DNA from 4 places in the Methylomonas sp. DH-1 genome. Region 4 is predicted to be linked to each of the others. Evidence: riboswitches for the same ligand, from Rfam matches in the RefSeq annotation. Region 4 holds a riboswitch; each other region holds the start of a gene.

Region 1 (5,220 bases), 2.1 Mb from region 4:
CGGCGCCGGCGTCGAACTCGGCCAGTTGGCAGCGGGTGAAAAAATCGTCGATTTTCGGTTTCAGCTTGTCCAACAAGGCTGCCGCCGCCTCGGTGTCGGCGATTTGTTTGCGGATGCGCAAGGCTTCGGCGTCGCAGTGCTGCCACCACTCGTGGTAACTGGCGGCATCTTTAAAAAACAGTTCGATCTTTTCCAGATTTATACCCGGATCGCCGCAGCGGTCGGCCACTTCGCCGCAACAGGCCATGATCTGCTCGATCAATTCGCTGCCGGCGGCGTCGGCCGCGGCTTTGGCCGGGATCACGCCGTCGCCGTTGAAGCGGGTGTCGGCGAATATTTTGGCCATGTCGGCCAGATCGTCGCTGCCGATTTCCGTAGCATCGGCCTTGCCCAGGTTTTTCAGGATTTCCTTGGCCGAGGCCAACAGTTGTTTGCCTTCCGGGTCTTGGTCGTTGATCGCCGCCAACGGCAGTACCGGTTTTTGTTGCACCAGATCGGCAGGATTTTTCAGCACCTGGCAGGCCCAACTGACCGCCGCGGTCACCTCGTGCGCCCGAATCCGGCCGTCGTGGTCGCTATCGAGCAAGTCCAGGGTTTTTTGATCGAAGAACAAGCCGTGGGTCGGGCAACTCAGCGCCGCCCACAGTTTCTGGTCCAATTCCGGCAGCGCCAGCAAATCGCTGGTCCGCTTCAACTCGACTTGATCGAAACCGCCCAATTGGGCGAAACGCCATTTATCGGCACCGGACCGGCTGGATATTTGCGGCATAAACTACCTCCTGCACTCGTTATTTTTGTTATGGGGTTCACGATTTTAGCTAGTTTTACAGGCTTAATTCGCCCGATGCAACTTGCTTAACCGGAATGCAGGCCGGGCAGGAGACTTGCAGCAATTCGCCGCTGTGGCGGTGGCGGATCGGCCGGGCCCGGCCGTCGCTTTGATTCATGGCTTGGAACAATTGGTTTTCGGCGGCGATGACTTCATGCTCGTGCTCGAACGGGTACAGCCCCGGCGCCAGACCGCCGCCGGCGATGAAATGCTCGCTGTCCAGCAGCATCAGTTTGGCGTGCAGCAATTCGTGCAACAAGGCGTCGGCCGGCGCGATGCTACAGGCCGGCGTCGCCTCGCAGCCGGGATCGCCGAGCAATTGCGCGCCGAGGCGGGTATCGAAATGGATGGTGACGCTGGCAATGCCGAATTGGTTGCCAAAAGCCACGGTTTGCCAGGTGCCGGATTGGTAATTCAGCTCGATTTTTTGGCCGCGCAATTGTTCGATCAGCGCCACGGCCTCGGGATAACGCGAAAAGTATTCGGCGATGGTTTGCAGATCGGCGCCCAGTACAGCCGGGTCGCCTGATTTTTTCCGGTAGACCTGATTTAGAAACTGGACGATGTCGGCCGCCGCTACCGAGTCGGTTTGCAAGGCGGATTGTTTTTGGCTGTAAGCGGCCAGTACTTCAGCAGCCGAAGGCGGCCGCCGCTGGCGCAAGCGGATCACGCCGTCGCCGCTATTGCCGGCAACCCCGGCTTGGACGGTCAGCGCCGGCGCGGGCAATTGCCGGCCGCCGGCCACGACCTTGACCGCTTGCAATTCGTCGGCGCCGACGCTGCGTGACACTGCGCTGAGGCCGATACAAAAACTCAATACCAAACCCAATCCGCGCCGGCGATTGCCGTCGGCCCAACCTTGCGCGCCGCGCCGGGCGTCTTCTTTCAGATACAGCGCATAGCGCTCGGCGATGGCTTGCAGTTCCGAGAATGCGGCCGGGTGGGTTCGGCTCAAGTCGGCCCGGCAGACCAAGGCTGGGCGGCCGTCGATTTGGCACGGGTGCAGGAAATTGCAGTGGCTGTGCTGCAGATACCAGCGGTTCAGCGCGCCGGCCAAGCCGGATAAATCGCCGATTTGCGGCTGCGCGCCTTGAAAGGCCTGGTGCAAAAGCTCGATTTCAGTCATGCCGGAAAGCTTGGGTAGGGGGCTGGTGGTCTGCGGCGACCCGGCGCCGGGTCAGTCAGTTCGCCACTGTAACAGCGGCGTAACTTGGCCGGCAAGCCTCGCCGCCAGATACCGTTACCGCGGCCGGCTCAAGCCGGCAAAGCCGATTTGCCAAGCGATACAACGGCATAGCCGGCGCCGGCACGGCCGATTCCGCCTGCCGTGTAATACGTTTGTATTACGTTTCATCAAACTGTAACCGACGCGTAACGAAAAACGCCGATTTGAACTGGAATAATTTGCCGCAACTGGAACAGCGCCGCAGGGCGCGATGGTTCATCGAGTTTACGGATCGGCTAGGGATCAGGGACGGCACGCAGACGGAGCGGCGAGGGAAGAGGTTAGGGAGTAGGCAGCGGTAGCAACAACGGTAGCGGGGAGAGCGGCGCCATTTCGGTGCAAAAGTAGGACTTAGGAAGCGTGTAAAAGCCAAACCCGTCGCGAGGTGGGGACGGAAAGCCACGGATGTTGCCGCCAGGCAAGATGGCCGGGTTGTCACCTTGTGTATTTATAGTTTTTTAAAACATGAGGCTAAAAATGAACAAATTCTCAAAAACTTTGGTTGCGGCCGCGCTGTTGGCCGGCGCCGGTGCGGCTAACGCGAGCATCGCGGTTCTGGGCTCGAACGATTCAAGTCGCGAGTTGTATTTTCAAGCGTACGACAGCGTTCAGAAGAAAACTTACAGCCTGGATTTGGGTATCACTTTGGCGGAGTTGGTTAACAACTACACCAGCGAGACTTACAACATCAGCCGCGATTTGAGCAGCGATGCTAACTGGACTGCGTTGACTTCGGTAGCGAGCTACAACCCATCTAATGTGCAATACGTGTTGGCAGTGGGCCGCTCTTCGAAATTGTTCATTACCCAAAAAGAAGGCAATGCTTTGCCGGCTTATGACGCGCCGCTGACAACCAGCGGTGTGGCGACTGTCATCACTAACCACGCTCAAGAAATCAACGTCGGTTTGGAAAATAATCCTGCGCTGAACGTCAGCAAACTGGTATCGGACACTGATGCGCCGAAATCCGGTCAATGGTCTTCCGGTGCTAACTTGCCGGACGACATTTGGGGTACGACCGGCGGTTCCGCTGCCGCAGTCGCTTTCGGCCAAAAAGCCGATTTCTGGTATGCGCAAAGCACCAACGTAACCAAAGCCGCCGGCCAATGGCTGCTGTCCGGCAACACTCTGGAATACAAAGTATTCCCGGTCAGCCAAGTGCCGCTGCCGGGCGCGGTCTGGATGTTCGGCGCCGGCCTGATGGGCATGCTGCGTGCGACCCGCCGTAAATGGGCGGTTGCCGAGTAAACCGCTTCACGGGCGGCGGCTTGTCCGCCGCTCGCTTTCCAGTTTTTATCCACACGAGACATGACCATGAAAAAATTAGTTTTAGGCGCGGCTATTGCCGCGGCAATGTTCGGTGCGGCGGCGCAAGCGGCAATTCCGACCATCGACCCAGCCAACACCCGCGTGTTGTACATCTCCGGCGCTTCTGCCGCGGCGACCTTCATCGACAAACTGGTGACTTCAACCAACGTCGATGCGACCGACCGCATTTGCGATCCGAGCAGCCAAGTCTACCGTTTCAGAGACACCGGCAATACCGAACAATTTGCGATCTATTGCAAGGCTAATAACACCGGTGCGGTCGGCGTGAAGAACCCCAGCCTGCCGACCGGCGCGGCCAACGCCAATCTATTGATTTATAAAGTTAACACCGGCGGTTCCGGAACCGGTGTGACCCCAGTGGCTCAAGCTACGCCTCTGGCTTTCTTGAACATCACTAGCGGTTGCACCGAAAAGAATGCTGGTAACTTGAGCACTCCTGCTGATATTGAATGCACCAATATCAACAACAACCAAATCCCGGATATGGGTTTGTCCGACGTCGATCCGATCCAGTTCAGAGGTAATAATGCGATCAACGGTGTCGATATCAGTGCCACCGATGTTGCCAAACTGACCGTCAAAGCCGCTGCGGCGTTGACCTTCGGCGCCCCGGTAACTTGGGATTTGTATAGAACCTTGCAAGCCGCACAAAAATCCACCAACGATCTGCCGGCGTCTTGCTTGATCGGCGATAGAACTGAGACTTGTATGCCTAGCCTGACTTCGGCGCAAATCGCTTCTATCCATGCAGGTAAATGGGACGAATGGAATGCGTTGAAAGTTGGTAACAGCGCAACTGCGCCAGGCTTGCACGACTGGGCTTTAACCCAAACCACTGCAGTTCCTGCCTTTGGCGGCGGCAACGTTACCATAGCCGATCTGGCACCAGTGGACGCACCTTTCCTGCACACCTGCCGCCGAGACGTTGGTTCAGGTACCCAGGCTCAATCCAATATTATCTTTTTGGGTGACGGATGTTCCGATGCTGCAACTGCACTGCCGCCGGCTAATGCTACCGATGCTGACTTCGCGGAAGGTGATGGTGTTGCGATTATTCATTCAAACACCAGTACCGGTCGGGTGGATTCCTGCTTGCGCGACTTGCAAAACGGTAACGATGCGGTTTCCGGCTTTACCAACGATTGGGGTCACCGTTGGGCCATCGGTATTTTGTCTTTGGAAAAAGCTAACGCAGCTTACGAGTTCGTCAAAATCGATGGCGTAGCGCCGACCTTGGCTAACGTAGTCGAAGGCAAATACAAAGATTGGGCGGAAAATACCTTCCAATACCGTAACAACACTTCGTCAGCTCCGTTGGTCGGCGACAAGAAAACTCTGGCCGATGCGATCATCAAATCAGCCGGTGCGCCGACGGTGATGGCCGATTTGAATGGCGGTTTCGTTCATACCTTCGGTAACGGCGCTTTCTTGGCGGTACCTTCCAACTTTGCATCGGTTAACGGCAGTTTCGATTCTGCTAGACCGGTAACACCATACAGCCATGCTGTGAAAACCGGTGCTACCACCTTCGCTCCGGCCAACGCTTGCCGTGTACCGACCATCTGGGGCGGCGGCGCAGGCCAACTGTAACGGGATTTTAAAATAGCCGGGGCAATCCCGGCCGGAGCCAGGGACGGCTCCAAACCTGCAAAACCAGCCGTTTTCGGACGGCTGGTTTTGCTTTTTTGAGGGGCTGCTGCCCCCGCAAGGATTTCGTTACAAATAACTTCCCCCTTTGCAAAAGGGGGATCGAGGGGGGATTTATAAAAAATCTCCCCCAGCCCCTCGGCAACTGCTCCATGCGTTGCTCTACCTTCTGCATCCAAGCAGTCGTCTT
Region 2 (5,220 bases), 240 kb from region 4:
GGCTGGCGGCTGCGCTGGACGGCGACAACGGCGCCTTGTTGGCGGCGGAATTGCGCTTGCGTTTCCGGGCGGCGTTGATCGACGAATTTCAGGACACCGACGCCAAGCAATGGCGCATTTTTTCCGGCGTGTTTGCCAGTGCGGAACATTACCTATACCTGATCGGCGATCCGAAGCAGGCGATTTACAAATTCCGCGGCGCCGATATTTTTTCCTACTTCGCCGCCCAACAACGCGCCGACCGGCATTACACGCTGCTACACAACTGGCGTTCGCATCCGCATCTGGTGCAGGCCGTGAACCGCTTGTTCCGCCGCGAAAAACCGTTCTTGTTCGATGCCTTGGATTTCACGCCGGTCATGGCCGGCCGCCAACCCGGCGACGGCAGCATTGCCGGCGGCGCGCCGCTGGTCTTGTGGCAGCTCGATAAGAATCCCGGCAAGCAGGAACATTGGACCGCGCGCAAAGGCGGCTCGGGCGAAGTCTCGGCGCGGGTGCTGCAGGCCGTGGTCGGCGAAATCCGCCAGTTGCTGGCGGCAGGCCGCATCGCCGAAAAGCACGGTAACGAGCGGCCGGTGCAAGCTCGGGACATCGCGGTTCTGGTCCGCAGCAACGCCGTTGCCGCCGACTACCAGCAGGCGCTGCTGCAAGCCGGCATACCGGCAGTATTGAACAGCAAGCAATCGGTGTTCGCCTCGGCGCAAGCCTTCGAGTTGTACTATGTGCTGAGCGCAGTGGCCGCCGCCGGCCAGGTTAACGTGTTGAAACAGGCTTTGGCGACGCCGTGGTTCGGCTTGGACGGCCAACAACTGTACCGGCTGAGCCGCGACGAAGCGGAGCTGGACGCGTGGATGTCGCGTTTTCAGGACTATCTGCAGTGCTGGCGCAACCAGGGCCTGCTGGCGACGGTGCAACAACTGCTGCGGCGGGAACGGGTCGAACAACACCTGTCGGCGCAACCCCAAGCCGAACGGGTGTTGACCAATATCCACCATTTGGCCGAGCGCCTGCAGCAGGCGGCCATCGACGAACATTTGGCAATCAACAAAACGCTGGACTGGCTGCGGCGGGCGATCCAGCAATCGGCGCAAGACAGCAGCGAAGACCGCCAATTGCGGCTGGAAAGCGACGAGGACGCGGTCAAGATCGTCACGTTGCACAGCTCCAAGGGCCTGGAATATCCGCTGGTGTTCTGCCCCGACCTGTGGCGGCGCAGCGACCGCTTGAAAACCGAAACCGCCTTGGTGCAATGCCACGAACACGGGGCGATGGTCGCCGACCTGGGCTCGGCACAATTCGGCGAACGCCGCGAACAAGCCTTGTTCGAAGAATTGGCCGAGGATTTGCGCTTGTTTTACGTGGCGCTAACCCGAGCCAAGTACCGCTGCTACCTGAATTGGGCCGACGTACGCACCAAGGAACGGGCCAACGATTCGGCGATGGCTTATTTATTCGAATTTGCCGACTGCGATTTCGCCGGCCAGCAGCGGGTGCTGCAACAGCTGGCTGCCGCCGAACCGGATTTATTCGAGTATCGCCTGCTGCCGGCCGCAGCGGCCGGCGAGCCGGCCGAATTGTCCGGCGCGCGCCGCGATCCGGAATTGCCGTTGGCCTACCGCCGCCAAACTCGTAGCTTGCACAGCATCTGGCAGATGAGCAGTTACACCGCGCTGGCCGCGCTGAGCCTGGACCAGGCGCCGGAACTGCCGGCCGATAAAGCCGAAGAAAGCCACGACCGGCCGGCCGGCGATGAGGCCCTGCCGCGCGGTGCCCACACCGGCAACGTGATCCACAGCCTGTTGGAGACCGTCGCCTTTGCCGATTTGGCCGCAGGCCGCGACATCGGCCGCGCCAGCGCCCAAGCCTGCCTGCGCTACGGTCTGAAGCTGGCGCAACCGCAAATTTTGAGTGAAGTGCTGTACCGCGTAGCCGCCACGCCGCTGGAAGACGATGCCGGGTTTTGCCTGAAGCATCTGGACCCGGCGCAGTGCATCAAGGAAATGCCGTTTTACTTGTCCATGCCAAGTAGGGTGGACACCGCCCGCATCAACCACGCTTTGGCCGCCTGTCCGGCCTACCAGGCGCTGGATGCCAAGCAAATCAGCGGCTATCTGACCGGCTTCATCGATCTGGTCTGTTGTTACGGCGGCCGCTACTACGTCATGGATTACAAAACCAATGCCTTGGCCGATTATGGGCCGCCGAGCCTGCTGCAGGCCATGCGCGAACACAATTACGGCCTGCAATATTGGCTGTACAGCCTGGTGTTGCACGAATACCTGGGCCAACGCCTGCCGGATTACGATTACGCTCGCCATTTCGGCGGCGTCAAATACCTGTTCGTGCGCGGCATGCATCCCGACCGCCCGGCCAGCGGCGTATTCGCCGACCGCCCGGAACCAAGCCGGCTCGCCGAGTTGGCCGAGGTGTTTTTTCGAGCCTAAATAGCCACTTCCTACTGCGCAGAGGGCGTTAGCGTCTTCATTGCCACCCGCGGCTAGCGCGCCGTGAATGTCTCTGTCCGGTACGATCCGGTGCCGCCGACCGCTGCCGAAATATGTTAAATCACCGAAACCGATATCGGGATTTGCCGCCATCGAAAATAAAGGTGTTTTCTTACAAGCGCTTATCGACGGCGATTTAATTTCCAATTGGGTTATATCGCCGGTTTTCGGTCACCGCTTTTTGCCGGTGGCCGCCGTCGCCGACTCTCGCCGCAACCGGCGGCCACCAATCCAATACCCCTGCCAACGCCTTGTCTGCCTGTCGCCAACCCACTGCCGCTGCGCTTTGCAACCGCTCGGCGGCGGCAGTCGTGCGGTTTTCCGTGCCCTTTGTCCGGACTGCATGCAACTGGCACACAATCTGCAATTTCGACCGCAGTGACCGTAACGCATCCCGGCCGGCAATTGCGCCCGGATCGGCGCGTTAGCGGGCAGCGCAGACAGCAAGGAATGCGCCGTTCGGATGCGATCCGTTACGGCCTCAAGGAAGAGACGCTTCGCCACATCCGCCGCAAGACGGAGCCGGAAAGCCGCGGGTCTTGCTATGCCGAGACAGCCGGGCCGCCTCTCGAACGGGAGCCATCGGCGGCTTGAATCCGCCAATTGTATCTTTCAATTTAAGGAAAAAATTATGCAACAGACTGGATCGAAATCGCTGCGGCTACGCTGCTTCCTGGCCGCCGGCGCGCTGGCATTGGCTAACGCGGCAAACGCCGGCACCTTGAGCGGCGGCGTGTTCAACATTTCCTTCGACCATCCGGACGATTTGTTGTCCGGCTTGACCCTGGGCGACGGCGCGCTCACCGGGTATTACGTCGCCAATTATTTCGACAAACCGGTGGCCGACACTATGGATGCGTCGCAGATGGTAACTGTGCCGACCGGCAGCTATCCGGCGCCGGCCACGCTGTCGTTCGAGATCAACCCGTCCAGTTTGGCCGGCACCGGCATTCCGTTCGGCAGCGGCGGCCGTAACAACAAAGCCACTACGCTGGCCTGGGACAGCAGCCAGGATGCGTTGGCCAATGCTTCCAGCTTTACTGCCAGCGGCGTCGCCGGCTTGAACGGCGTGGTAATGACCCGCGGCAGTTTCACCGGTACCCTGCTGTCCGGCGATTACCAATTCGGCTACGTCGCGGCGCGCAACAACGGCGTCAATAGCGGCTGGGCTTTGACCAACAACGTCAGCTTTGCCTCCACCACTTTCGATACCCGCAACATTAGCGTGACGACCGACGGCGACAAACTGCTGTTTACCGGCGAACTCTGGTGGTCCGCCAGTACCAGTGCCTTTCTGTTCGGCGGCGACGGCCTCAGCCAAGCCGGCCGCGCCGGTAGTTTCAGCCTGGTTTCGCCGGCTCCGGCCGCGGTTCCGGTGCCGGCTGCGGCTTGGTTGTTCGGCAGCGGGTTATTTGGCGTCATGGCAGCCGTTAGTCGCAAACGCGCGGCCCTTTCCGCTTGAGCCGGCTAACGCACCCGAGCTAGTGCATCCGGGTGCGTTTTTACAGACTTCGTAAGCTTATTCCACCCGCGAACATGATGAACATCCAGTTAGTTAGATTATTAACCTCCCGTTTCGGCGCAGGCGCGCTGCTGGCGGCGGCAGTCTCGGCGCCGGCAGCGGCCGCCACGGTCTCCGGCGGCGCGATGATCGTAAATTTCGACCGCAACGCGCTGGCGGCAGCCATCGCGATCGACGAAACTCCGGCGCCGGCCATGTACCTGGAGGAGTTTTTCGACGCGCCGGCGTCGCGCAGCCGCAGCTATAACCAGATTCTGGAAGACCACTTGGTGCCGGGAGTCAGCGAAATCGCCGCGACCGGATTGGCTTTGGCCGTCAACCCCGGCCAGGTCGCCAATTTGACCGGTCGCCGCAGCAAACCGACCACCCTCGATTTCGACCCGGCCAACTTCGCGGCTTCCGTGAGCGGCGCGATCGGCTTGGCCGGCGTGTTCCGCTTCCGCGTCGATACCGGTACCGACTTCAACCGCATATTGTCCGGCGATTACACGCTGGAATACGATGCCGCCAATATCGACGCCGCCAGCGGCCGCTCGGGTTGGAGCCTGTATAACCATGTTTCCTTCCGCGCCGAATCCTTTAATTTGTTTAATGTCGTGATGGGGCTCGATTCGGACAGTTTCAGCCTTTCCGGCGATCTGGGGCTGGGCGAGGGCTACGACCATTTGAACGGCAGCCGCGGCGCCATCGTCGGCAATTTCAATCTACAAACCGCGGTGGTGCCGTTGCCGCCGGCGTTCCTGCTGTTCGCGGCGGGCCTGGCCGGTCTCGGCATCGGCCGTAGCGGCGCAGGCCGCAACGCGTGAGCGCCGTCCGCTACCGCGACGGCCGGGCCGGGCCGGAACATGCCGCCGCGCGCCGCGCATTGGCCGCCGCGGCGTTGACCTTTTGCTGGCCGTGGCCTGCGGCCGCCGAGCAATATCGCCAGGGCGTTTACCTCAGCAGCCAAGTCAATGTCGCCGCCGACGGCCGCAATATCGTCGGCGATGCGGCCAACGAACCCAGCCTGGCGCTGAATCCGCTGGACCCCGCCAATATCGTGGTTTCCTGGCGCCAATTCGATTCGGTGGCGTCGTCGTTTCGCCAAGGCGGATGGGCTTATACCGCCGACGCCGGCGAACATTGGCATTTCGCCGGCACGATTACGCCGGGCGAGGGCCGCAGCAATCCGACGCTGGATGTCGACGCGCTGGG
Region 3 (5,220 bases), 2.1 Mb from region 4:
AATATTTCGGTAATTATTGGCGGTCTATTTTTTATATATGTTTAGCGGTTGAAGTCTGTTATGTTTTTCTAGTTTAAATATTTGATATTGTCATAATTTCGTCATAAATATTATTTAATACCTTGGTGCAGTTATTAAATCCGGTTGAGTATTTAAACTGTTAGGGCATGATTTTTTCGAATTGCCGTGTTTTCGATTCGGCGGCTATATATGGCGCTGGCAAAGTTGAATTTAGCTTTGCTGTTGCAGATTCGATTATTTAGAAAATAGGGTTCGGATCGGGTGTTGAATAAATCCCTGTTTTTTTAAAGGTCCTGTAGGAGCAGGCCATGTCTGCGACAGAAGCCGTTTGATCGCGGGCACGGCCCGCTGCTACCGTCGATAACTTAACGACATTGGGACAAGCCGGAACGGGATTTAATTTTAGAAGTTTCCAGCAGAGAATCCGAATTATCGGATTCGTAGGATCAGCTCGGGCCGGTTCGTAATATTGAGTTGATAAAAGTTGGTTTGGGATGGCTATTCAGCCAAAACCAATCTTTTGCGGAAAACGATTTACCGGCCTGAGAAATCGGCGCTAGGCAGAACGCCGTAAACAAAGCCGAACGAACAAGTTTCAGGCAGGTTTTTTAATTTTTATTGCAATTGCCAAACCCGTTGCGAAGCGGGGACGGAAAGCCACGGGTCTTGGATGTCGAGACAGCCGGGTTGCCGCCAGTACGCTGGTGAACTTAACCGATCGAGGCAACCGAGACATGGCTAAATCCGCGGCATTTCCACGGCAGACATCCTGCGAACCGTTCCGACTGAATCCTTTGGTGGCCTGCGTCCGCTTGGCGCTGACCGGCGGTATGCTGGTTGGCGGCGCCAATCCGGTTTGGGCCGAATTGCCGATTCCGGCGGCGACCTGGGTCACCAGCGGCGCAGCGACCAGCCAAGTGATCGGCAATACCCTGCGGATCGACCAGACCACCGACAAAGCGATTCTGAACTGGGACCAGTTCAACGTCGGCCGGGAAAACACCGTGCAATTCGTGCAGCCGAACAGCCAATCGATCGCTTTGAACCGGATCAACCAGCACGATCCCAGCCGAATTTTCGGCCAGATCGTCGCCAACGGCCAAGTCTACCTATACAACAAAAACGGGTTCGTGTTCGGCAAGGATGCGGTGATTAATACCAACACCGTGGTCGCGACCACGCTGAACATCAGCGACGAAATATTCAACCGCGGCATTACCCGGGTATTCGACGAAAACAACAGTGCGGCATTGGCGATAGAGCCGATGGCGCCGGGCGATACATTGGACCCGAAGACCGCGAAAATTCTGATCGAGGCCGGCGCCAAAATTTCCACCGATAACAACGGCCGCATTATCATCGTCGCGCCCGAAATCGAGAACCGCGGCACGCTGAGCGGCGGCAAGCAGGGCCAAATCATCCTGGCCGCCAGCCAGGACAAAGTCTATTTGCAAACGGCGAACAAAGACGATCCGTTCGCCGGTCTGATCGTGGAAGTGGATACCGGCGGCAAGGTCACCAACGCCACGTCCGGTAACATCAGCGTGCGCCAGGGCAACGTGACGATGGCCGGCTTCGTCGTCAACCAGCAAGGCCGGGTCAGCGCCACTACCTCGGTCAACGTCAACGGTTCGATCCGCTTGCAAGCTGCCGAAAAGAGCGGTGTGCTTGGTTCGCGTCTGGTGGCGACCCGTACCGACCGCGCGGCCGATGCCGGCGACGGCCTGGGTACCAAGGCGACCGTGACCTTCGGCGCCAACAGCAACACCGAGATTGTGGCCGACGCCGAGGGCGGCAGCGCCGCCGACGGCCAAGTGCAGCCCGATTCCTATCTGGCGGCGACGGCCAACACTATCGTGGTCGAGGGTGGCGCCAGCATCAAAGTCCCTAGCGGTAAAGTCAACTTGACCGCGACCGACAATCTGGCCAAACCCAATTTGGGTACCAAGGGCAGCATCCGCGTCGACAGCAACGCGGTCATCGACGTTTCCGGTTATAAAAACGTCGCGGTGGCGATGGAACGCAACGTCGGCGAGGTGTCGGTACAAAGCTTCGATTTGCGCGATGCGCCGTTGCAGAAGTCCGGCGTGTTGAAAGGCAAAACGGTTTACGTCGATTTGCGCGGCGACACCCAAATCGTCGATACCGCCGGCGCCAAGGACCGTATCAGCCGCAGTATTCAAGAACGGCTGGCCGAGGGCGGTACGATTACGCTGACCTCCGGTGGCGACATTGCCGTCAACCAAAACGCGAAGTTCGACATATCCGGCGGCTCGGTCAGTTATGCCGGCGGTTACGTCAATACCACCAAGTTAATGAACGAGTACGGCCAGATCGTCGATATCGGCGACGCCGACCCGAACGACCATTACATTGCGGTATTGGGTGTGGTGAACCAGACCCACAAAAAATGGGGTGTGGAAAAGACCTATAACTTGTTGGGCGCCGGCTCCTTCGCCCAGTTCGAACGCGGCTACAGCGAAGGCAAAAGCGCCGGCAATCTGAACATTCAGACGGCACAACTGGCCTGGAACGGCGATTTGGCGGCCGGCTCTCAAGCCGGTATCTACCAGCGCGATTTGGCGAAACTGCCAGGAGCCGGCGAATTCAATATCGATTTGGCGCTGTTTTTGTCGGCGCAGGATGTTAAGTTGCAAACGGCGCCCGGCGCGGTTCGGATCGCGGCGGATCAAGACTTCCCGCTGCAAGGCAACGGCCGGCCGGCGGATTTGCTGATTTCCACTGCCAAACTGGAACAATCCGGTGTTGGCAAGTTTTCGTTAAAAACGCTGGGTAGTGCCACGGTCGGCGCGGACGTTGCGATTGCGATGCGGCCCACCGGCAGCCTGAATCTGGAAGCGGGCAGCGTTAACTTTGCCGGCGATTTCAAAGCGGCCGGCGGCAGTATTACGCTGGCGGCGTCCAACAACGCCAAGTTGCCCGGTTCCGGCGGATTGGTGCTGGCTGAGACAGCCGATTTGGACGTATCGGGATTATGGGTCAACGATCTGCAAAAGGGCTTCGATGCGGCACCGACCGATGCGTTGGCGCTGGCCGGCGGTAAGGCTACGCTCAGATCGCAAGGCGAGTTGACGGTCGCCGCCGGTTCCCGGATTCGGGCCGACGGCGGCGCCTGGTTGGCGCTGAACGGCGAGCTTAAGGCCGGCAAAGGCGGCGATATCACGTTGGCAGCCACGGCCAGCGGCTTGAGCTACCCGGTATTGAGCGTAGCCGGCGAAGTGTCCGCCTATGGTCTGGAACAGAACGGCAGTCTGACGTTGGAGAGCGGCAAGATCGTGGTCGGTACCCCGGCAACCGGCGAGGCCGATCAAGCCTTTGTGGTCGGCCACGGCGGCTTCGACGCCTCGCGTTTCGCCGCTTTCAATGCGGTCAATCTGGTCGCCAATACGGCCGCCGTCACCGTCAAATCCTCCACAGATCTGAATCTGCGCGCCAAAAACCTGGAATTAAGCGCCGACTACCAAAACCGGGCCACCGGGGCCGGGATGCGCGGCTTTAGCCGCATCGTCGATTTGCCGGAACACATGCGCCAACCGATGGCGGTCAAGTTGCAAGGCTTTACCGAAGTGGCTTTGGAAACCGGCAGTGCGATCCGCGCCGATAAGGGTTCCAGCATTAGTCTGGTCAGCTCGGCCGGCAGCATTTACGTCGACGGCACCGTGCAAAGCGACGGCGGCAAAATCAACTTGACCGCGACCTCGGTCAACGATCAGGAATACGACGACAAGCAGGTGATCTGGTTGGGTACGCACGCGAAATTGCTGGCGCAAGGTACCACCCGTTTGAACCCGGCCGACGTGTTCGGCCGACGCACCGGCGTGGTGTTGGACGGCGGCGAAGTCGTGTTCGATGCGTTGCGTGGGGCGGTGGTGTTGGAGAACGGCTCTTTAATCGACGTTTCCGGTACCAGCGCCGAACTGGATATCCAGCAAAAAGGCAATCCGTTGGCGAATAACTTCGCCCGGCAGCGCATTGCGTCTAATGCCGGCAAGGTCAAGGTCACCGCCGCCGAGGGCGCGGTGCTGGAAGCCGATTTCCGCGCCAACGCCGGTTCGCCGTTAGCCCACGCCGGCAAGCTGGAACTGGCGCTGGACCGTTTTCGCCGCAACCCGCCGTCGCTGCCGGAAATCCCGTTCCCCAGCAATCCGCTGGTAATTAATGTCAGCCAATCTTCCCGGCGCTCTTCGAACCAGGAGCCGGTTTACGGCGAGCCCTTCCCGCTGGAGCTGAACGGGCAAATGTCGCTCAGCGTCGACCGCTTCGCCGCCGGCGGCTTCAGTGACTTGAGCCTAACCGCGGACCAGGTTGTATTCCACGGCAGTGTCGAGCTGCAAGCCGGTGAGCGCATCAAAATCGACGCAGCCAAGGTCAACGCAGTCGGCATCGACGGCCAGGCCGCCGACGTCGAGTTGAATACCGTATTCCTGCAAATCGGTTCGTCGTTGAACCGGACTGTGGCCGACACGGCCGACACCGGCAACGGCCGTTTTAGCGGCAATGCGCAATGGATACAACTCAACGGTGCCACCCAATGGAACGGCTTCGAACGCGTTGCGCTGAACAGCCAACACGATTTGCGTGCGGTCGGCATCCGCGAATCCGGCGACCAGCGCGATTTTATCGGCGGTTTGGTGACCGCCGCCGATTTGTATTTGCAGGCCAGCCAGATTTATCCGACCACCTTGAGCAATTTCACGTTCGCGGTCAAAAACAACGCCGACGGCAAAATCGTTATCATCGGCAACAATACCGACACCGATAACACGCCGCTGTCTGCAGCCGGCCAGTTGACCTTCGATGCGCCGGTGATTCGCCAGGCCGGTGCGATCAAAGCGCCGATGGGCACGATAACCCTGAAAGCCGACCGCGAATTGACGCTGGAGCAAAACAGCCTGACTTCGGTCTCGGCTCGCAACATGAAATTCGACGCTGCCAGCCAAACCTGGGTGGCCGGCGCGGCTATGACAATTCCGTTCGGCGTGACCCAGGGCGGCCTGGATTGGCTGTATCCGCTGGACGACGCCGGCCGCAAGCTAGTATTCGATACTGCACCGGAAAAACGGCTGGTGTTGTCGGCGCCCGATATCGATATCAAAACCGGCAGTACGGTGGACGTAGCCGGCGGCGGCGATTTGCTGTCCTACGAGTTCCAACCCGGAGCCGGCGGTTCCTACGATT
Region 4 (5,220 bases):
TCGAACGAGCCGTTCAACACATCGAAATTAGCCGGCACCCAGCCTCCGACTTCCGCTTCGTATTTCAAGCCGCCCAAGGTGGTGAAGTTCAGCGTGTCGCGGTAACCGTCGTGCGCTTGATAGTTCTGTGCGTACCATTGCGCCGGACTCAAGCCGTTCAGATTGGGATCGGCCACGTTCCAGGCCGGGTTTTCCACCAGTACCGGATAGCCGGACACCGGGTCTGTCAACACCGCGCCGTTGTTGTCGTAACCGGCCGGAATGCAATGGCTGATCAACGGGTCGTCCGGGCGACGGTCGTGCGCCGAAGCCGTATACAACAGATTATCGTCGTAACTCGCCAAGGGATCGTGGCCGTCGTAATCGTGCGAATGGCTAGGCAACAGACCGGCGTAGACGCTGAACGCCGGGTTCATTTGGGCTGAGGCGGCGGTTACGCTGATTTGGACGTTGGCGGCCTGAGCCAGATTGAACTTGAAAAAGCCAGTGGCGCTGGCAAGCTCATGGCTGTCGCCCAAGCTGTCGCCGGTCCCCGCGATCCAGCCGAAACGCGAAAACCGGCCCCTGCTCATGGTAGCAGAATCGCCGACGGCGCTAAGACTGCCCAAATCGCCGTAACTGATGTGGGCCGTTGCCGGCGGGGCAAACGCCACCAACCCGGCAGCGGCCAATAAAGCGTAAAAAAGTTTGTTCATATGAAATCCTGCTAAAAATGCCGATCTATGCCTGGCCGGTTAAATGGCCAAGTAAAAGCGGCGGCGCCTTTCACCGACTCCGCCGCGGCGATCAAACGGCCGGCCGTCAGCCTATGCCGGACGGCCGACACCAAGCGGCGCTCAGACGTTGGCGGGCTTGCGCCGCGCCGCTCCGGCAAAGCCCGCCAGCACCGACCCGAACAACCAGACCGCGCCCGGCAGCGGCACTGCGGTTGGCGCCAGGAGGTAGGCATGGCCTTCAGTAATGCCCAGCAGGCTGTTTTTGGCATTGCCGACGATCCAGCCTTGGCTGTTGATACCGGTCGCCTCGGTCAAAATCCAACCCGCTGCCGCCACGCTCGGCTCCAGCAAGCTATTCAGGTCGATGGCCGAGCCGCCGCTCCATAACGCGGCACGTTGGCTGCCATCGGCCAAATTGCTCCAACCGACGATTGCGCCGCCATCGTTGATCGCCAGCGCCCGGCTTTCCAAACCGCCCAAGGTACCCAAATCGATTGCGCTGCCAGCGCTCCAAAGTGCGGCATGGCGTTCGGCATCGCCGGTGAGGTCGCTCCAACCCACGATTTGGCCGGCATTGTTGATCGCCAACGCATTGCTCTCGCTACCGCCCAAGGTACCGAGATCGGCAACGCCGGCGTTGTTCAGATTCCAGACTGCCGCGTGGCGGAATTCATCGCCGTCGAGATAGCTGCTGCCGACAGCTTGCCCGGCATTATTGATGCCGTTGCCTTCGCTGGAAGCCCCGCCCAGTGTTGCCAACACGGTGGGATTGACGCTGTTGTTCCACGATACCGCTTTGGTGGCGCTTTCGTCGGCAGTAACCGAAGTACCGATCACTTGGCCGGCGTCGTTGATGCCGGTAGCTATACTCCAACGTCTATCGTTCGGATCGGTCGCACCGCCCAAATCGTTCAAATCGGTTCGGGTGCTGCCGTTCCAGACTGCCGCGTGGATATAGCCGACGAAGGCACGAGACGAGCCGCCGGCTATGGTTCCGGCCGAGTTGATGGCCCAACCACCGTTGAAACGGCCCGGATCGGAGATCAGGTTCAGCGTGGCGCCGTTCCAGCGCGAAAGAACCCAACCCTGGTCTTCGCTGGGCGTGCCCAGGCTGTTGATGCCGGTGGTTTGGTTGGCGTTATTGATCGCGTTGGCAGATGAATACGGACCGCCGGCGGTGCCGAGGTCGGTAAAACCATAGTCGGCGGCGTGGGCCGGGGCGGCCAGACAGCCGCATACGGCCAAGGCCAGTGCGGCGCGCAGTTTCAGGACGGAAGCGGGTAATGTTGGAGAACTCATGTGTAATTCCTTTAAAGATTTTTAATCGAGTAATGCCGGTCCGGCGTGAGCGGACATAGCGACTAGCCGAGTAGCCTGTTAGAGCGGCCGCGCTTTGCGTTTTTTAGCGGCGCCAAACAATGCCAGCGCGCTGCCGAACAGCCAGACCGCACCCGGCACCGGTACCGCGGCCGGCGTCAGGCTGAAGCTGCCCAATACGCCTCGGTTGGCATTGTTGGCCTGGCTGGTATAGACCGCGCCGCCGACAAATACCGTGTAACTGCCGGGTGCCAGATTGCTGAACAACTTGGATACCGATCCGTCTTGCAAGCCGTCGCCGCCGGGAATCGGGTAGGCGTTGCCGTCCGCTAACGGCGAATTGGCGGCCGGCAAGGTCTGGCTACCGTCGTAGGCGCTGCCTATGTATTCGAAACGGCTGGGCGATGCGGCGCCGGGATCGGGGTCGTTGGTGATATTCCAACTGGTTAGCGATCTGAAGGAACCTTCCGTCGCCGTGCAGCCCGGTGTCGCTGCGCAATCGGCGACCCTGAGCAATTCCGACCCCACCGAATAGTCGTGGTCGGAACCGACGGCACCCGAGTGGGGCGAGCCCAAGTAGAGAGAAAAGCCGGGAACCATGCCGTTAATGCCGAACGCATTCGCTTTCTTATCGAACTGCAGCAGGACATTGGCGCGGCCGGTCAAGGTAAACGCAAACGCTGCCAGTTTATGGGTGTCGGCCCAATCGGCGTCGGCGCCGTCGGCCCAGCCGTAGTTGCCGACCACTCCGCTGTTCAACGAAATCGGCGCCACGGCCGAGGCGCCATCGAAGGTGCCGAAATTGACCGGGATGATGTGCGCCGTGGCCGGCGTCGACGATATGGCGCCCAGTAACAGCGCTAACGGGATTTTTCTGTCGAAACCCGAACCCGCTGCGGCACCGAAGCGATGCCGCGGATTCGATTGCGCTTTAGAGATAGTCATAGTTTGTATGCCTTGATGTTGGGATTGCGGTATCGATAGCCTTCCGGCTATCGGCCTCGTCCTCGGTCGTCCGAGCGGCAACCGGGCTGTCTGAAACAGACCCCATGGCTTTCCGGCCCCGTCTCGCGGCGGGTGTGGCTTTGCCGTCGTCCGTGACGCGGGTTAAGCGCCTAACGCCGCTAAATTGCCGAACGGTCGGCAGCGGATTGCGCGCTTATCCCGAAACGGCCTGTAGCTGGCCGTCATCGTTTAGGACGACGGCGACCGGGAAAGTCCCAAAATTTTTTTTACAAAGCGTTTGTGCCGGCGAGCGGCTGTCGATTGAGCCGGAACTTAGGAATGTATCGGACGGCGTATTGCGGGGTTAGCGAAGGCGGGTTCAATACTCGACGCGGAATGCGCCGAGAAACGTGCGCGGCGCGCCGAAGAAAATATCGTAGCCGGTGTTGCTGCCGACGAAATAATACTTGTCGAACGCGTTCTCGACATTCAGTTGCGCGGTCAGCTTGCTATGGCCGAGTTTCAGCGAATAGGCCGCCATCACGTTGGCCGACACATACCCGGGAACCTGGTAGTCGTTGGCTTGATTGCCTTGGCGCTGGCCGACGGCATTACAGCCGGCGCCCAGTTTCAAATGTGCGAACGGGCCGCTCTGGAATTCGAAGCTGGTAAACAGGCTGCCCGAGTGGCGCGGAGCGTTGGGCAGCCGGTGGCCCTGGTCGCCGCTGCCGCTGCTGCCGCCGGTATCGCGAACGATTTCGGCAAACATCAAATAGCTGTAACCACCAACGATGCGCCAGCCCGGTAACGGTTCGCCGCTGATTTCCAGTTCCGCACCGCGGCTTTGCGCCGCGCCGATGGCCGTCGACAGTTGCGGATTGACCGGGTCCGACACGGCCGCATGCTGTTTGCTCAGATCGAAATAAGCGGCGCTGGCGAAAAATTTGCCGTTTGCCAACTCGGTCTTGGCTCCCAGCTCCCATTGCTGCGCGGTTTGCGCCGGCAACATCCCACCGGCGCCGTTGCGGCCGTTCTGAGCGCCGAAATTCTCGCTGTAATTGGCATAAAGCGACAATTCGGGCAACGCCCGCCACAACAGGCCGCCGCGCGGACTGACTCGGTGTTCGTCGCCTGCGATCGCGTTCAGCAAGCGGTCTAACTGGTTGGCTTGATCGAAACGCAAACCGCCCAAAACAAACACCCGGTAAGGCATTTCGATCTGGTCCTGCAGGTACAAGCCGAACCAGGACGTGCTGGTGTCGACGGCAAAAAAGGTTCCGCGGGCGGAATCGATGCCGTCGAAGCCGATAGGGCTATAGATCGGAGCGAAGACGTTGAAGCTGCCCGGTAAAAAACGTACGTCAAACGGATCGCTATCGTCGGCACGATAGTAATCGCCGCCTAACAGTAGCGTATGTTTCAGCCCCGCCGTGGCGACGCGGCCGGTTAGCTGTAGCGAGGTAAAGAAATTGTCCGAACGGGGCCGTTGCCGACCGAGGCCGCGCCGGATATTGCCGGCGGCATCGGCGGGACCGGTAAAAAAGGCGTTTTCGATCTCCGCGCGAATCGAGTGGTAGTAAAAACGTTGCGACAGTTGCCAAAAATCGTTGAACTCGTGCGACCAATTGTAACCGGCCAACATCCGATAGCCGCGATTGCCCAGGAAATCCGGCTCGTCGGTGTTACGGCTGCGGGCTACCGCGGCCGGGCGATTGCCTAGCGGCGGAATCGCCGCCCCGGGCGATTCGTCAAACCCCTGATATTCGAATTCGGTAGTGAACTGGCTGCGCGGGTTCGGTTGCCATTTCAACACCGGGGCGACAAACAAGCGGTCGCTGGCGACGAAGTCGGTAAACGAGCCGGCATTTTCGTAAGCGGCGTTGAAACGGTAGAGCACATTGCCGCTGCTAGCGGCCGGACCGGTCGCGTCGAGGCTGGTCCGGTAATAGTCGAACGAGCCGAACTGCTGCTGCACAGCGTAATACGGCTTGGCCGAAGGCTGTTTGGTGACCATGTTGACGATGCCGCCGGGTTCGGCGCGGCCGAACAGGATCGAGCCGGGGCCTTTCAGTACTTCCAGCCGCTCCAGATTGGCCGGGTCGCGTTTGCTGGAAAAACCGTTGGAATAGGCCTGCGGAAACGGGCTGCCGTCGCGGTAGGCCAAAATGCCGTTACCGGTGCTGAAACCGCGCATGGTATAGCTGTCGCGCAGCAAGGCGCTCGACGCCTCCGGCAACACGCC

Evidence for each region. Region 4 has a riboswitch for cyclic di-GMP ahead of VXJ35_RS00600 (hypothetical protein). Riboswitches for the same ligand answer to the same signal wherever they lie in the genome.
Region 1: another riboswitch for cyclic di-GMP. It lies ahead of VXJ35_RS10390 (VPLPA-CTERM sorting domain-containing protein); the one in region 4 lies ahead of VXJ35_RS00600 (hypothetical protein).
Region 2: another riboswitch for cyclic di-GMP. It lies ahead of VXJ35_RS01735 (hypothetical protein); the one in region 4 lies ahead of VXJ35_RS00600 (hypothetical protein).
Region 3: another riboswitch for cyclic di-GMP. It lies ahead of VXJ35_RS10405 (filamentous haemagglutinin family protein); the one in region 4 lies ahead of VXJ35_RS00600 (hypothetical protein).

What each region holds. Positions count from the first base shown of each region.
Region 1 covers NZ_CP143089.1:2,212,592-2,217,811, forward strand. Annotated here, with positions in the region: gene VXJ35_RS10380 (hypothetical protein) at 1-769, opposite strand, end outside; gene VXJ35_RS10385 (hypothetical protein) at 825-1,955, opposite strand; cyclic di-GMP riboswitch class I at 2,413-2,494, shown strand; gene VXJ35_RS10390 (VPLPA-CTERM sorting domain-containing protein) at 2,532-3,302, shown strand; gene VXJ35_RS10395 (hypothetical protein) at 3,369-4,973, shown strand.
Region 2 covers NZ_CP143089.1:377,496-382,715, forward strand. Annotated here, with positions in the region: gene recB (exodeoxyribonuclease V subunit beta) at 1-2,444, shown strand, start outside; gene VXJ35_RS01730 (hypothetical protein) at 2,512-2,886, shown strand; cyclic di-GMP riboswitch class I at 2,994-3,073, shown strand; gene VXJ35_RS01735 (hypothetical protein) at 3,136-3,966, shown strand; gene VXJ35_RS01740 (hypothetical protein) at 4,041-4,832, shown strand; gene VXJ35_RS01745 (hypothetical protein) at 4,829-5,220, shown strand, end outside.
Region 3 covers NZ_CP143089.1:2,219,676-2,224,895, forward strand. Annotated here, with positions in the region: cyclic di-GMP riboswitch class I at 638-716, shown strand; gene VXJ35_RS10405 (filamentous haemagglutinin family protein) at 756-5,220, shown strand, end outside.
Region 4 covers NZ_CP143089.1:136,948-142,167, reverse strand. Annotated here, with positions in the region: gene VXJ35_RS00610 (hypothetical protein) at 1-695, opposite strand, end outside; gene VXJ35_RS00605 (HAF repeat-containing protein) at 837-2,015, opposite strand; gene VXJ35_RS00600 (hypothetical protein) at 2,094-2,978, opposite strand; cyclic di-GMP riboswitch class I at 3,052-3,127, opposite strand; gene VXJ35_RS00595 (TonB-dependent receptor) at 3,358-5,220, opposite strand, start outside.